DNA from 3 places in the Marinitoga aeolica genome. Region 3 is predicted to be linked to each of the others. Evidence: riboswitches for the same ligand, from Rfam matches in the RefSeq annotation. Region 3 holds a riboswitch; each other region holds the start of a gene.
What was found. A riboswitch is a leader RNA that binds a small molecule or an ion and turns the genes downstream of it on or off. The one in region 3 is predicted to bind cobalamin.
Positions count from the first base shown of each region.

Region 1: another riboswitch for cobalamin. It lies ahead of JRV97_RS04260 (ATP-grasp domain-containing protein); the one in region 3 lies ahead of JRV97_RS03360 (ABC transporter substrate-binding protein).
Region 2: another riboswitch for cobalamin. It lies ahead of cobU (bifunctional adenosylcobinamide kinase/adenosylcobinamide-phosphate guanylyltransferase); the one in region 3 lies ahead of JRV97_RS03360 (ABC transporter substrate-binding protein).

Region 1 covers NZ_CP069362.1:909,001-914,571, forward strand. Annotated here, with positions in the region: gene JRV97_RS04245 (S8 family peptidase) at 1-1,593, shown strand, start outside; gene JRV97_RS04250 (aspartate-alanine antiporter-like transporter) at 1,625-2,761, opposite strand; gene JRV97_RS04255 (succinate--CoA ligase subunit alpha) at 2,771-3,607, opposite strand; gene JRV97_RS04260 (ATP-grasp domain-containing protein) at 3,600-4,625, opposite strand; cobalamin riboswitch at 4,681-4,852, opposite strand; gene JRV97_RS04265 (AIR synthase related protein) at 4,859-5,571, opposite strand, start outside.
Region 2 covers NZ_CP069362.1:915,265-920,835, forward strand. Annotated here, with positions in the region: gene cobS (adenosylcobinamide-GDP ribazoletransferase) at 1-530, opposite strand, end outside; gene cobU (bifunctional adenosylcobinamide kinase/adenosylcobinamide-phosphate guanylyltransferase) at 535-1,086, opposite strand; cobalamin riboswitch at 1,137-1,300, opposite strand; gene JRV97_RS04285 (PD-(D/E)XK nuclease domain-containing protein) at 1,315-1,731, opposite strand; gene JRV97_RS04290 (AAA family ATPase) at 1,795-3,009, opposite strand; gene lepA (translation elongation factor 4) at 3,120-4,940, shown strand; gene JRV97_RS04300 (Rqc2 family fibronectin-binding protein) at 4,955-5,571, shown strand, end outside.
Region 3 covers NZ_CP069362.1:695,709-701,279, forward strand. Annotated here, with positions in the region: gene JRV97_RS03350 (ABC transporter ATP-binding protein) at 1-124, opposite strand, end outside; gene JRV97_RS03355 (FecCD family ABC transporter permease) at 121-1,137, opposite strand; gene JRV97_RS03360 (ABC transporter substrate-binding protein) at 1,134-2,018, opposite strand; cobalamin riboswitch at 2,072-2,241, opposite strand; gene JRV97_RS03365 (nucleotidyltransferase substrate binding protein) at 2,321-2,737, shown strand; gene JRV97_RS03370 (nucleotidyltransferase domain-containing protein) at 2,734-3,048, shown strand; gene JRV97_RS03375 (LVIVD repeat-containing protein) at 3,078-5,571, opposite strand, start outside.

The DNA.
Region 1 (5,571 bases), 210 kb from region 3:
ATAGATCCTACTCCTGGAATTATCGATGATACTATAACAAAAAATATCGATGGTGTTTCAGAAGATAGTTTATGGGGTTTAAATAAAATTGGTGCTAAAGATGCTTGGCAAGTAGCTACAGGAACACATGTCGTTGTTGCAGTTGTAGATACACCTATAGATGCTCAGCATCCAGATTTACAAGGACAATTCGTTACTGGGTTTGATCCTGTAACTGGAAATTTAATAATGCCAGACGAAGATTATGAGAACGATAAATATTTAGGTGATGAGCACGGAACACATGTTGCTGGAACCATTGCTGCTAAAAAAGATGGAAAGGGTGTTGTTGGTTTAGCATATGGCGCAAAAATAATGTCTATTCCTATTTTCCAACCTGGTTATGTTGGTGATGCTTATGTAGCAAGAGGAATTATATGGGCTGTAAACCATGGAGCACAAGTATTATCAAATAGTTGGGGTGGTGGTGGATACTCTAAAACATTAAAAGCTGCTATAGATTATGCATTATTTAATAATGCTGTGTTTGTTGCTGCTGCTGGAAATTCTCATACTGATCAACACTGGCATTATCCATCATCATATCCTGGAGTAATAGCCGTTGCTGCATCTAATGCAAGAGATGAAGTTACAGATTTTTCTAATCATAGTGACACAATATCTGTAGCTGCACCAGGTGAAAAAATATTATCCACAGTTCCAAGAAGTACTCCTGCTGTATATGGAGAACCATATGATTACTGGAATGGAACATCTATGGCAACACCTCATGTTTCAGCTTTAGCTGCATTATTAAAACAATTACATCCAAACGCAACACCATATCAAATAAGAAAAATGATAGAAAATACTGCAGTAGATATTGATGAACAAGGCTGGGATCATGCATCAGGGTTTGGAAGAATTGATGCTGCAGCTGCTGTTAATACAACATTACCAACATATATTGGATCTACAAGAGATTTTTATGTATATAGCAATGATGGTATGCCATTATCAAATGTATTTTTATCTTTGATTAGAAAAAGCGGAGATGGTGGCAATTATTATGTTACTACAGACGATGGTTGGGCAGGATTGTATAATGTTGATCCTGGAAACTATACTTTAATTTTAAGTGGACCTGATTATTTACAATTAGATTCACCTATTTTCAGACCAGAGGAAGCTACTACTTTAATTAAAGATATTACTTTTACAAATGATAGTACAGAAATTAATCTATTTTTAGATTCGTCATTCAAGTTAGATTTAACCTTTGATTCAACATTTACAGGTGGTGCCACATTAATGGTTGAAGATATTAATTATTTATATTCACCATTTTATGTAGTAAATACATACTCAATAGATGAAGAAGCAACTAATGTATCCTTTGATCTTTCAGATTTAAGTGGACAATTTAGATTATTTGTATATAGAGATGTAACAAAAAATGCTAGCGAAGTATCTTTTGAAGGTACTGCTACAATTAATGGACATCCTGTTCCTGTATCTGGCTTAATTCCATATGGAAAATCAAAAGGTTTTGTTGAAGATAATAGATTTGTTGGACAGGTTGATCCTGGTTTAATTCCTTGGACACTTTTCTAAAACAATAAAAGCGGTCCCTTTTCGGGACCGTTTAATTTATCATTATCAAAATTTTATTAAATATCACCATTCCAAGTAATGCAAAAGGATATGTCGCTCCATAACCTATTGCAACCTCTTCTGAATTATTTGCATCTATTGCTGCACCTAATCCTGGGGTACTGGTCATTCCACCACAAACAGAACCTGATAATATTATCCAATTTATCTTTAAAACATATTTACCAAATATAAATCCTAATATTATTGCTATTAAGGCTATTATAAAAGAATAAAAGATTAAATTGAGTGTTTGTGCATTTAAATTATTTAATGTATTATATCCGGATTTTAATCCTACTGAAGAAAGAAACATCAATAATCCAAATTCCTGAAATGTTTTTAATATTTTTTTATTCATTCTAAAATCGAATATCCATACTTTTCCAAGTCTTCCTAAAAATAAAGAGGATAACAATACACCACCTGTAATTCCTAATTTAAAAGATATATAATTAAGGTCAAATGTGTAATTTCCTATTAATATTCCAATTATTATTACTAAAGAATAAGCTAAAAAATCAAATTTTTCTTCTTTGTCTTTTTCAAAATGTATTTCTTCCATTAACGCTTTTTTTTCATTTTCTATATTTATTTTAAATATATATGGAAATATATACATAGAAAGAATCACTGCTAAAACTCCTGGAATATATCCAAAAGTATATCCAGATATTATTTCTTTTTCATAATTTGATGCTGTTTCTAATGCCGTTGCTAATCCAGGAGAACTGGTTAAAGCACCAGAATATATACCAACAAATTCATATTTATTACCAAATCCGGAAAATATATACGTTGTTATAAACCCGGTAAAGGTAATAAAAAATGCCATAATTAAAAATCTTACTCCATATTTTCTTATAATTTTGTCTAAATCTTTTGATGCTATTAATCCTATTGATGATATAAATAATATCAGTGAAAATAAAAAAAATTGTTGAAATTCACCATTGAGTTTATTTATTACTTCTACATTATTTGAATGAAGGCTGGTTGAATACCAGCCTATTATTAAACCACTAAATAATGCTCCAGAACTACCTAATTTGAAGTTTTTAATTTTTATTTTACCCAACAAAATTCCAAAAAATATTGATAAAAACAATAATAAATATGGATTTTTCATATTTGCCTCCTATGCCAAATTTGGAATTTGCCTTATTACATTAACTCCAAGATCTTTCAACTTCATCTCTTTATATTCTATACTACCTTCTAATCCCTCTATAATAGCGCCAGCATGTCCCATTCTCTTACCTTTTGGTGCTGTTCTTCCTGCAAAAAATACTTTTATATCTCCATTATATCCTTTTTTTAATGCATATTCAATACCTTTAATTTCTTCATTACCACCCACTTCACCTATAACTACTACCTTTTTTATATCTTCTTCTATTATATAATCAAATGCTTCTGCAATTGATGTTCCAATAATAGGATCACCACCAAGACCTATACCCACTTTTATTCCTGTTGAATATTTCGATAAATAATTTGATATTTCATACATCAATGTTCCACTTCTAGAAATAACAGCAATATCTCCAGGCTTAAACGCATTTTCTGGCATTATTCCAATTTTTGATACACCTGGTAATATTACTCCCGGACAATTGGGTCCTATTATCGTTACACCATTATCTTTAGATATTTTATATATATCTAACATATCCTGTTGGGGTATATGTTCTGTTATTATTATTATTTTTTTTACTCCTGCATTAATTGCTTCAAATACAGCTTCTTTAGCAAATGGTGCTGGAACAAAAACTATTGAAGTATCTACATTATATTTTTCTATTGCATCATTCATATTATTTAAAACTTCTATTCCATTTATATTTTTTATGTTTTTATTTTTCGAAACACCGCACAAAATTTTAGTCCCATATTTTAGCATTTTTTCTGTATGTAATTTACCGTATTTCCCTGTAATTCCTTGAACACATACTCTTTCATTGCCATTAATCATTGATTCTCACCATCCTTACAGCATCTGAAATCATTGAATACATATCATCATAATATCCTATATTACTTTCTTTTAATATTTTTTTAGCTTCCTCTTCATTTGTTCCTGTTAATCTAACATATAATTGCATTTCTGGATTTTCACCTATAAATTCCACAAGTCCTTGGGCTATTTCATCACACTTTGTTATTCCACCAAAGATATTTAATATTATACGATTTATGCCATATTGTTTTAAAAGATTTAATGCTTCTATTGTTGTATTTTTCTCAGCACCACCACCAAGATCTAAAAAATCTGCTGGTTCACCACCTTCTAATTTTACTGCATCCATTGTAGCCATAACAATTCCTGCACCACATCCTATTATTCCAATATCACCATCTAATTTAACAAAATGAAATGGATATTTTTCTTCAACAAACTCTTTTGCCCATTCTTGTCTAAATATCGCATTATCGTCAAGATGCATTACACTATCAAGTGCATATATTTCTCCATTAATACCTTCAACTAAAGGATTTATTTCTAATAATGTTAAATCCTTTTCTCTAAATAATTTTCTTAAATTTGGTATAATTTTTTGTATCTTTTCTGGCAAAATCTTTTCGTAATTTTCAAAATTAGTTTTTATTATACTGTTTTTATTTTCTTCTATATCGATACCACCATTTTGTGAGTATAGTATAATAATATCTTTTTCTTCCCTATCCAAAACAAGTGATATATAATGTTCTTTTTCAAATGGTATCATCTCTTCTACAAGAACACCATATGGATTTTCACCTTTTATCTCTTTAAATAATAAATCTTGTGCTTTTACAATAAACTCTTCTCTTGTATGAGCAAATAATACACCACCCGCTTTCATACGACTACCAACCAGCACCTGTGATTTTAATACCGCAGGAAGAAATTTAAATTCTATTTCTTTTTCTTCCTTTATCAAATATGCTGCTGGCACTTTAATACCATACTCTTTTAAAAACTTTTTCCCTAAAAATTCATGAATCTTCATACCATACACCTCCAATATATATAAAAATTTCTCCCATTTCGCCCGCGCGAATGGGAATACCTTAGGACTAAAGGCAGGTCTCCCGGCTTCTGGATCTATCTACTTCCAACGCCTTCCCAGTTTCCCAGTGGCATTTTGTTGGTTTCGTCCCCAGTTACGGTGGCGGGGCCGCGATGGATTTTCACCATCTTCCCTTTTAATTACTTACCTTCAATCCTGGAGGTATTAATTATTCAATTAAATCTTCCTAATATGTTTACTGGTATATCAATATTTAAGTTTTTTAAATTTTCTTCTTTTAAAGTTATTATTGCACATGTTGCTGGTCCAGCACTTTTATATATATCAATATTATCATTAAGTAATTTAAATTCTAAATTCCACAGCTTAGAAATTTCATTAATTTCATGAAAAATGCCTTTTGAACCTATGGGTATTATTTCATGTATAAAATCGTTATCTCTTAAGCGCTTTAATATATCTAATGTGAGAATGGATTTGCTTTTTAACACTTCTTCACCAACTTTAGGTAATCCAACCAATACTGCAACATCTTCTTTTTCTGTTTTAAAGTTTATATTTTTTTCTTTAATACCTATAACTGTAACACCTATTCCAGTTTGTATTGTTGGAAAATTCTCTTCTGTACTTCCTGTAATTACATTTTCCGTATCTATATCTATTAATTCCGCTGCTTTTTTTATTCCTTTTATTATTTCTTTTCCTGTATTATTCATTTCAACTGATAATGTGTTTACAATAGTAATAGATGTTGCACCATATGCTATATTTTCACATAATGCAACATGTGCTCCAAAATATCCAACAATATATGGCGAAATTTTTAATACATCCATATCTTTATTTCCAATTGCACCAGAAGAATCACAAGATATTACTAATTCTTTATCCTCTATATCAACAATTGTTAAATCCCTTATTTTTT
Region 2 (5,571 bases), 220 kb from region 3:
ATAGGTAATACTATTAAGAAGGATATAAAAAATTTTCTTATATTTGAATGAGTTATAAATACATATCCCATGCCATTATTTCTTGCATATGTAGATACTGATGCAGATAATAATGCTGAACTTCTTCCTATTACTGGCATAATTAAAATATATACGTAGTTTATATAATAACTAAAAATTAAATTTGTTAATATTAAAACAATTAATCCTACTACACCAAAGGTGCCTATTCGGCTATCTTTCATTATTCTTAATATTTCTTCTTTATTTCTATTACTAAATATTCCATCAAATGAATCAGCTACACCATCTAAATGAAGCCCACCTGTAATCCAAATGTATAATATCCAACTAAATAAAACATATATAGTTTTTTCAACAGGAATATACGAAAATATATACATTAAAAAACCTATAATTAATCCAATTAAAGGTAAAAAATACATACCTTTAGAAAAATCTTTTTCATTGTACTCAGTATATATTGGTATTCTGGTAAAAAAATTAAACATTAATATTATGCCTTTCATATTATCATCCCTTCAATTTTAAGGGTATTCCTGCTATGGTTATATACACCTCATCAGCCTCTTTAGCTAAATATTGATTTATTCTTCCGGCAATATCTCTAAAAATATTACCAAGTTTATATGATGGTACTATTCCCATACCAACTTCATTTGTAACTATAATCAAATTTTTATTGTATTTTTTCATTATTTCTATAATTTTCTTTACTTCAAAAAATATTTTTTTCTCTATATTTTCTATTGTTTCATAATCTGCATTTTCTATATTTTCTTCTAATAATAGATTGGATACCATTAGTGTCATACATTCAAATAAAATTGAATCGCTGTTTAAAAAATCTATATTAGATTCTAATTTCTCAAATGATTTATACATTTCTATAGTCTTCCATTCTTTAGGTCTAGAATCTCTGTGCTTTTTTATTCTATATTTCATACCATCATCAAATGGTATTGCTGTTGCTATATATACTATTTTATTTCCTATTTTACTTATATATTCCTGTGCAAATGTGCTTTTCCCACTTCTCGCTCCTCCTGTGACTAAAACTATCATAAATCTCCTCCTTTAAATTAATTTTCATCCCATTTCGCCCGCGCGAATGGGATTAACATAGGATTAAGGTAGGTCTCCCGACTTCTGGATCTTTCTACTCCCAACGCCTTCCCAGTTTCCCAGTGGCATTTTGTTGGTTTCGTCCCCAGTTACGGTGGCGGGGCCGTGATGGACTTTCACCATCTTCCCTTACACCTTAATCCTGAAAATATCAACTTTTAAGATAAATCATTTAATTAATATTTCAACATTCTTTTTATCAAAAGCAATAGCAACTTTTATTATTTTTTCTATTCCATAACTCTTTATTTCTTCTTCATACCCTTTTTCTTCTATTTGTTTTATTCCTTTTTCTGCACTGTTTTTTAAATCCCCTTCTTTTATGTAATGTTTTTTGAATTCAAATATTATTCCCGGTTCTTTTTTTTCTTTGGGTATTAATATTACATCTGCTCTTCCATATCCTGCTTCTCTATTGCTTTTTACTATGTATTTTTTGCTTAGTCCCACTACCATTCCCAGTATTAATCCATGATAAAACCTTTCTGGTTCTTCTCCACTTACATCAAAATAACTTATTGTTCTTTCTACTATCTTTTTAAATGCTATTTTAAATTCTTCATAGTTTTCATGTATTAATTCCATTAATATGCTTTCATAATGTATTTTACTTTCTTTTATTATATCTACCACTGTTTTTTTGAAGAATTATAATGTTTCTTTGTTTGTTATTTTAAGACTATATCTCGGTTCTCCTTCTTCTCCTGTATGTTTTGTCCAGGTTAAGTATCCTGTGAATAGAAATAATGTCCATATGCTTTCTTCTGTACTTTTATCTAAATCTCCATATACTAAATTTTCATCTATACTACTTTCTATTTCTTTTCCTTCTATTAATTCTTCTATTTTTGTTTTTACTTCTGCTGTACTTTGTCTTATTAGTTGTTTTATTAATGCATTTCCACTGCTGTTTATCCAATAGTATTTTATTTCTTTTTCATCTGCTAAATTTATTATTGAATATGGGTTGTATATTTCTAATCCTCCAAAATTATATCCATTATACCATTCTATTACTTTTTCTTTTTCATATTCTAATCCATAATATCTTAATGTTTCTTCTACTTCTTTCCATGTTAATCCAAATTTGTCATTGAATAATTCACTCAATACTGTTGATACTTTTAAATTATTTACTCCTGTGAATATACTTTCTTTTGCTACTCTTGTTATTCCTGTTAATACTCCTTTTTCTAAATACTCATTGTCTTTTAATGCGTTTCCTAATATATTTCCCATGAAATTTATGAACTCATCATAATATCCATTTAAATATGATTGTTGTATTGGTGTGTCGTATTCGTCTATTAATAATATTACTTTTTGTTTGTAATATCGGTAAAGATATTCTGATAGATTTTTTAGACTGTTTTCATATAATGTATCTTCTTTTGCTATTCTTTCTTCTATTGTTTCTCCTTTTATTTCTTCTATTTCTAATATTTGCTTGAAATTTATTTTTTCTATTTCGCTAAGTACATCGCTATCTAATAAATAATTGTGTTCATCATATATTTTTTTTATACTATTTTTTATGTTTACTTTCATTGATAATAGTTTATTTTGTTTAGCATCTTTAAACGTCAAATATATAACTGGATATTTATTTAAATACTTTTCTATTATCTCTTTTTCATTCCAGATTTTTAGTCCTTCAAATAAATACTTATTATCTTGATCATTTCTAAAAAAATATTTCATCATACTCATATTTAATGTTTTTCCAAATCTTCTTGGTCTGGTTATTAATATTACATCTCCGCTTTCTATTATTTCTTTTATTAGCATACTTTTATCTATATAATACATATTATCTTCTATTATACTTTTAAAATCACTTCGGCCTATGGGTAATCGTTTCATAGATTCCACCTCCAACTAAATTATATCATACTTTTTTCTTATAATTCTGTCATACTTTTTAAAGAAAAGTTTGATATAATAAGAAAAAAAGAGAATTTGGAGGTGCAACTATGTATAATCCCGAATTGATTAGAAATATAAGTATTATTGCACATATAGATCATGGAAAAACAACACTTGTTGATAGAATATTGGAATTAACTAAAAGTATCGAAAAAAGAAAAATGCATGATCAATATCTTGACATGATGGATATTGAGCAAGAAAGAGGCATCACTATAAAGTCCCAACCTGTAAAAATACTATATGATGCAAAAGATGGAAATACATATGAAATAAATATTATAGACACTCCTGGACATGTTGATTTTACATATGAAGTTTCAAGAAGTTTAGCTGCATGTGAAGGTGCAGTATTACTTGTTGATGCTTCACAAGGTGTTGAAGCACAAACTGTAGCTAATACATATTTAGCAATAGAAAATGATTTAGAAATTATACCTGCTGTAAATAAAATTGATTTACCTAATGCAAATGTTGAAGAAACTTTAGCTGAAATTGAAGATTTGGTTGGAATACCGTCTGATGATGCTTTAAGAATTTCTGGTAAAACCGGTGAAGGTGTTGAAGATTTATTAGAAGAGATCATAGAAAGAATTCCTGCCCCAACTTCAAAAGGCACAAATGAAGATAAACTTAAAGCTTTAATTTTTGATGCTAAATATGATAAATATAGAGGAGTAATTATATATACAAGATTATTTGGTGGAACTGTCAAACCTGGAGATAAAATAATGACCATGTCTAATAAAGAAACATATGAAGTTGTAGAAGTTGGTATATTCCATCCAGAAATGCAAAAAACTGAATCATTATCTGCTGGTGAAGTAGGATATATTATTGCTGGCATTAAAGATGTTGAATTGGCTCGTGTTGGTGACACTGTAACTAGCGCAATTGATCCTGTTGATGAACCATTGCCTGGATATAAAGAAGTTAAACCTATGGTGTATGCTGGAATTTATCCTGGTGTTCCAGATTATTATGAAGAGTTGAGAAAAGCACTTGAAAAACTAAAGCTTAACGATGCCGCTTTAACATTTACACCAGAACATTCCCCCGCATTAGGATTTGGTTTTAGATGTGGTTTTCTTGGATTATTACATATGGATGTTGTTAGAGAAAGAATTGAAAGAGAATTTGAACTTGCTATTATTTTAACTGCACCTAATGTTGTATACAAAGTAAAATTAAAAAATGGAGAAGAAATGGAAATTCATGACCCTACTCAATTTCCCGATCAAGATTTATTAGAAGAAGTACATGAACCATATGTTAAATTAGATATAATCACTCCTACAGAATATATGGGTGGCTTAATGGGTGTAGTACAAAATGAAAAGCGAGGAGAGTTTATTTCTGTTTCTAATGCTGGTAAAGATAGAGTTGTAATGCATTTTGAAGTTCCGCTTGGTGAAATAATATTTGACTTTTTTGATAGAATGAAAGCAATAAGTAGAGGTTATGCTTCTATGGATTATGAGCTAATAGGTTATAGAAAATCTGATTTGCTAAAAGTTACAGTATTAGTTAACAGAGAACCTGTTGAAGCACTTTCTTTTATTGTTCATAGGAGTAAATTGTATGAAGTATCCAAAAAGATGGTAGAAAAATTAAAAGATTTAATACCAAAACATCAATTTGAAATACCTATTCAAGCAAAGGGTGATGGCAGAATTATCGCAAGATCCACTATAAAAGCGTATAGGAAAGATGTTCTTGCTAAATGTTATGGTGGAGATATTACCAGAAAAATGAAATTACTTGAAAAACAAAAAGAAGGTAAAAAAAGAATGAGGCAAATTGGTAAAGTTACTATTCCGCAAAATGCCTTTTTAGCTATTTTGAAAATTAATGAAGATGAAAAATAATATGGAGGAACAATATGCCTATCGACGGATTACTTTTAAATAAATTAATAAGAGAAGCAAAAAAATTTGAAGGTAAAAAAATAAGAAATATATATCAACCTGTACATGATGAAATTTTACTTCAACTCCAAAATGGATTTTTACTTTTTGTATTAAAAAATCCCTCTTATCTAATATCTTTAGATACAAAACCCAATATGCCTGATTCACCTCAAAATTTTTCTATGTTTCTCAGAAAAAGAATTAAAAATGCAAAGATCAATAAAATTGAACAATTAGGTCTTGATAGATTAGGGTATATAGATTTATCTGTAATTGATGAAACTTTTGAATTAAGGAATTACAAATTATATTTTGAATTAATGGGAAGAAATTCTAATATTTTATTAATAGATGAAAACAATAGAATACTTGATGCATTGAAAAAAGGAATAACACCACAAAGAAGTATTATGCCTGGCGCTGAATATTTTCCTTTTTATAATACTGACTACATTAATATTTTAGAACACGACAATCTTGATTTTGATTTAAACCAACAATTAATGGGTTTTTCTAAAATTAGTAAAAAACTTTTTTTAGAATATATTGAGAAATTTGATTTTATCACTTTTGTTGCTGAATTTACTGA
Region 3 (5,571 bases):
TACCAGAACCATTAGGACCTATAATTGATACAAATTCCCCTTTTTCAACATATAATTCATCAATATATAATGTAAAATGATTATTATATGAAAATTTTAGATCTTTCATTTCAATTATTCTCATATTTTTCTTCCTCTTTTCATAATAATGATAAAAATAGGAGTTCCTACTAATGATGTTGTTACACCAATAGGTAACTCTGTAGGTCTAAACAAATATCTTGAAAATAAATCTGCAAATCCTAAAAATATTCCACCATATATTAAAGAGCCTATTGTAGAATAATAAATATTAGGACCTGTAAACTTTCTCACGAGATGTGGAATTATTAATCCAACAAAACCAATTATCCCTGCTTTTGAAACAACTACAGAAACAGCAAATATATTTATAGTCAATACTAATAATTTTATTTTTTCAGGATTTATTCCTGAAAAAATAGATATATCATCACCCATAGCAACAACTTCTATATGTTTTTTGAAAATGAAATTAATTAATACTTGAAGAATTAAAAATATACTTAAAATTATTAAATCTGACCAAACAATGTTTCCTGTACTACCCATAAGCCAAAAATTTACATGTAACAAATTTTGCCAGAATAAAACAGTAAATAAAGTTGAAATTGAATTAAATACAAATCCTACAATAACACCACTTAATATTAGTGATACAACAGGAATTTTTCTACCTTCTTTTGCAAGAGCAAAGGCTATCCCTGTTGCTATTAAAGCAGATAAAAATGCAAAAGTTTCTATCCCAAAAGGTAAATTTATTCCATATACACTTTTTAATGCAGTATATATAACAGCACCAAAACTTGCTCCAGATGAAATACCAATAATAAATGGATCGGCAAGTGGATTTTTTATTATCATTTGAAAGTCATTACCAGCTATTGCGAGAATAGCTCCTATTAATATAGTTCCAATTACCCTCGGTAATCTCAAATTGAATATTATTCTATCATATAATACATTATCTGACTTATTTAAAAAGGATGACATTACATCTTTAAAAGGAATTTTTACCGTCCCTAATGATGTGAATATTATTATTGATAAAAATACAAAAATAACCCCCAACAAAAGGGAAAAAATCGGGGAGAACTTCCCCGAAATTATTTTTTTCATTTATTTTCACTGAAGAGTTTATTAATCTCTCCTAATAAATTTATTAATCCTGTATTTGGCAATGATGCCTTATTACCATCAATAATAAATACTTTTCCTTCCTTAACAGCTTTCACATCTTTGAATTGTTCAGCGTTCATAATTAAATTATATGCTCCTTTATCACCAGGATAATAAGCTGGCACTAAAATAATATCTGGATTTTCTTTAACTACAAATTCCGGTCCAATAGCAAACCAACCGTTATTCCCTGTATAAGGTGCTGTTATATTAATCCCACCAGCATATGCAATTATTTCGTTTAAATACGAACCTGTTCCACAAGTCCACATTTGTGAAACACTACCATATGCAGATAAATAAATAACTCTTGGTTTTTCTTTCCATGAAAATGTATTTTTTGCAATATTCAACATTCTTGTTCTTAATTTTTGAGCATAATCCTGAGCTGTTTTATCTTTTCCTAATATAACCCCAACAAGAGATAAATCTCTAAATACTTCATTTAATGTTGTAGCATTTAAAACGAAGGCTTTAATACCAAATTTTTCTAATTTGGAAATTTCTCCTTCTTGAAATCCACCAGTTAATAATACAACATCTGGATTTAAAGAAATTATTTTTTCTACATTCAAAGGAACCATATTACCTATTTTTTCTACATCTGTTATATAAGAATCAAAATTTGTTACTCCAACAACTTTTTCCTTTGCACCAAGTTTTACTATAAAATCGGAAATAGCTGGTGCTGCAACCACAATTCTCCCAACTTCCTTATCAAATGTAACAATTCTTCCCAAATCATCAACTAATGTAACCGGTTTAAATGCAAATACGGATAAAGTTAATACCAATAATACTGCCAGAAATACCTTTTTCATTAAAAATCCCTCCTATATAAAATCTATTTTCCATCTTCTTTTCGCGAGAAGATGGAACAAATCCCTTTAAAGTAGGTCTCCCGGCTTGTGGTTCATCCTACTTCCAGCGCCTTCCCAGAGAAATGTTTCCAGTGGCTTAGTGCTGGTTTCGTCCCCACTCACGGTGGCGCGACCGCAACGGATTTTCACCGTTTTCCCTTACACTTTAAAGGAATTTTTATTTAATTGTCAGTGATATTATATCATGATCACTATAATATTTCAAATAAAAATTATGATATAATCGTAATGGAGGTGTGAAAATGAAAGATATTAGATGGATTCAAAGATTTCAAAATCTCAAAAAGGCTTTTCAACAATTAAAAAATGCTGTAGAATTAGCAAAAACGAGAGAATTATCAATTTTGGAAAAACAAGGATTAATTCAAAGTTTTGAATATACACATGAATTAGCTTGGAAAACCTTCAAGGATTTTTTTAATGAAAAGGGCATTTTTAATATATATGGTTCTAAAGATTCTACAAGAGAGGCATTTAAAAATGGGTTAATAAATAATGGAGATGTATGGATGCAAATGATTTTAAGCAGAAACTTAAGCAGTCATACATACGATGAAAAAACTGCCGAAGAAATAGTTTCACAAATAATAAATAAATATTATAGTGAATTTGAAATATTGATAAATAGATTAGAAAAATTAAAGGAAGAATTTTTATGAATTTTGGATTAGATGATTCTACTATAAAAAAAATTATAAATATACTATCAAAAAACAAAAAAATAAGTAAAGCTGTTATATTCGGATCCAGAGCAAAGGGAAATTATAAAAATGGATCAGATATTGATATTGCACTTTTTGGTGAATATTTGGATATACAAGATATTTATAATATCCATTTATTAATTGAAGAATTATTTTTGCCATATACATTTGATATTGTCATTTTTGATAATATTAAAAATGAGGAGTTAAAAGAGCATATTAAAAGAGTTGGAAAAACTATATATAAAAAGAATCCCCGGGAATAAATCCCGGGGATAGTCTTATCAAAATAAAATTAATTTGCAGCTATACCTCCAACTAAATTATACCAATTTAAGTCATTATCGGGACTATTTGCAAAAGCATTTACTCCAAAGTCAAAATTATTTGTTGATTGTCTATATGTGAATATTACTATACCATTTGAGGAATCTGCTAATACAGCTTTATCTGCCCATGCTGTAGCATCATTGTAAGGAATTACATTCATTGCTGATCCCTGTGTATCATACATATCAATAATCTTATTATTATCTGAATCGCCATCCGGATATCTTCCATCAGAGTTATCTAAATTTGTTAAATTAGCCGGATCAACCTGGAATGATACAATACCTTTATTGCCCGCTGCTATTAAATAGTAATCAAATCCACCATTTGAGGCCACATATTTTGCACCAGTTATCATAGCATCTTCAAATCTTACAGCATATTTATCAGATGTAGTATTAGCATCTGTTGGACCATCTTCACTAAACTTTCCATTTGCTGTATTATATTCTTTTAATACAAATCCCGCACTTCCATCTGCTATTACAACAAAATCTGAAGTATTTGATAATTCAACTGAGAATGCATAACCATCAGTATCATATCTTTCTACAAATGTTAATGCATTTTCTGCAGCATATGTTAATGATCCAACTCCATCATCGCCAAGAGCTGCAAAAATTATATTGTTTGTTGTATCAATTGCTAAATCTACAACTACTTTTCCGTCAACACTTATATTTGAGTCATATTGCGGGTTACCACTTGAAGATATATTAATAATTGCAATACCTTTTGAACTATCTGCAACATATAAATATGTACCAGCCGTTTCAGATGGTAATAATGCATAAGCATAACCATCGGTATCAACATAATTATTTGTCAAAGCTGGAGTATCAGCTGTACCACTAACACTGCCATCATCAAGAACATTTCCATCAGCATCACTATCTAAATCAATAACAGAAACTCCTGCTGCACCATCTGCAACATATAAATACCTGCTTCCATCAAACCATACATCTTCCGCTGAACCTCTTGTCTGAATAACAGCTACAATACTACCATCATTTTTCAATATTCTAACTCCACCGGATTTATCAGCTACAATTATTGCAACTTCATTAGCTTCACCAGCAACTCCACTTTCATTGTAGTCGGTTTGTATTACAATACTTTTTCTTGCATTTATTCCTACTAAACTATTTGCATTTGCCGCATCTACATCATATGGTGCTTTATCAAGTAGAATACTTAAATTAGAATCCATTTTTACTAAACCATTAACTCCATCAAATACATATAATGTTGAACCATCAATGTCCAATGAATTAGCATAACCATTTGTTCCTCTAACTCCAACATATGAAAGATCTGATTTCTTTAATTTAACTACTCCCATTGTTCCATCAGCTACAAATAATGCATCATCAATTGATGAATATACAACATCTTCTGCATAACCAGGAGTATCAAATGAGTATAATGCTACAGGATTATTTTCGTCTGTTACATCATATTTAATTACTCCTTTATCTTTCGCTGTCGCATAAATATATTTTTTGCTTCCATCTGATTCAAATGCGATACTATTAATATCAACATTATTTGAATTACTATCTGTATTAATGCTTGTTATCAGTGTAGGATTTGAATAGCTGGATATATCTAATATAATTAATCCATCTGTACCACCTGCTAAATATGCAACTGTTCCATCGTATGTTATATCATATACTTTATCATTCCCAGAATAACTTCCCATTAATTGATAATCGGTATCTCTTGCTCCACCATTTTCAAATGTAGCTTTTACTATTTTTAAACCTGCATCTTCTACTGCAGCTAAAATATAATATGAACCACTATCTTCTTTTACTTTTAATTTTCTTGTTATTCCTCCAAGAGATATTTTACCATTATCAATATCTGTATTATCTGTTTCTGGAGCTCCTGCATTTAAATGATAAGAAACAATACCTTCACTACCATCCGCAACTAATAAGTATTCTTCTGGTGTTGTTGTTGTTACTTTTGCAATGTCATAAGCATATCCATCTGTATCCTGAGTTTGCGCTTGATCCATATTATTTGCATAGTTTGCATTAAATATGAATATTCCTTCGTACCCACCAGCAGCATATACTTTACTTACAGGATTAATACTAAAGCTTCTTATAGAGTCTGATTCTCGTGTTCCTCCTTTAGGATCTTTTGCTACAACCTTCCAATAATAAGTTACACCAGTTTGACTAAATGAATCACTATAAGAATTTGTAGTTAAACCACTTTTATATAATGTTGTCGGATTAGGATTAGTATCAAGATATAGGTCATATGTAACGGCATCACCATCTGGGTCTGTTGCTGCTGCCCATGCAAAATTAACTGGTGCATTGGCTGCAAATGCTGCTGCATCAGCTGGCCCTGTTAAATCAAATGATCCTGGAGGTGTATTTAATTCAGGTTTTGTTTTATTATAATTTCTTGAGAAAATTATAAAATCGTATAAGTCT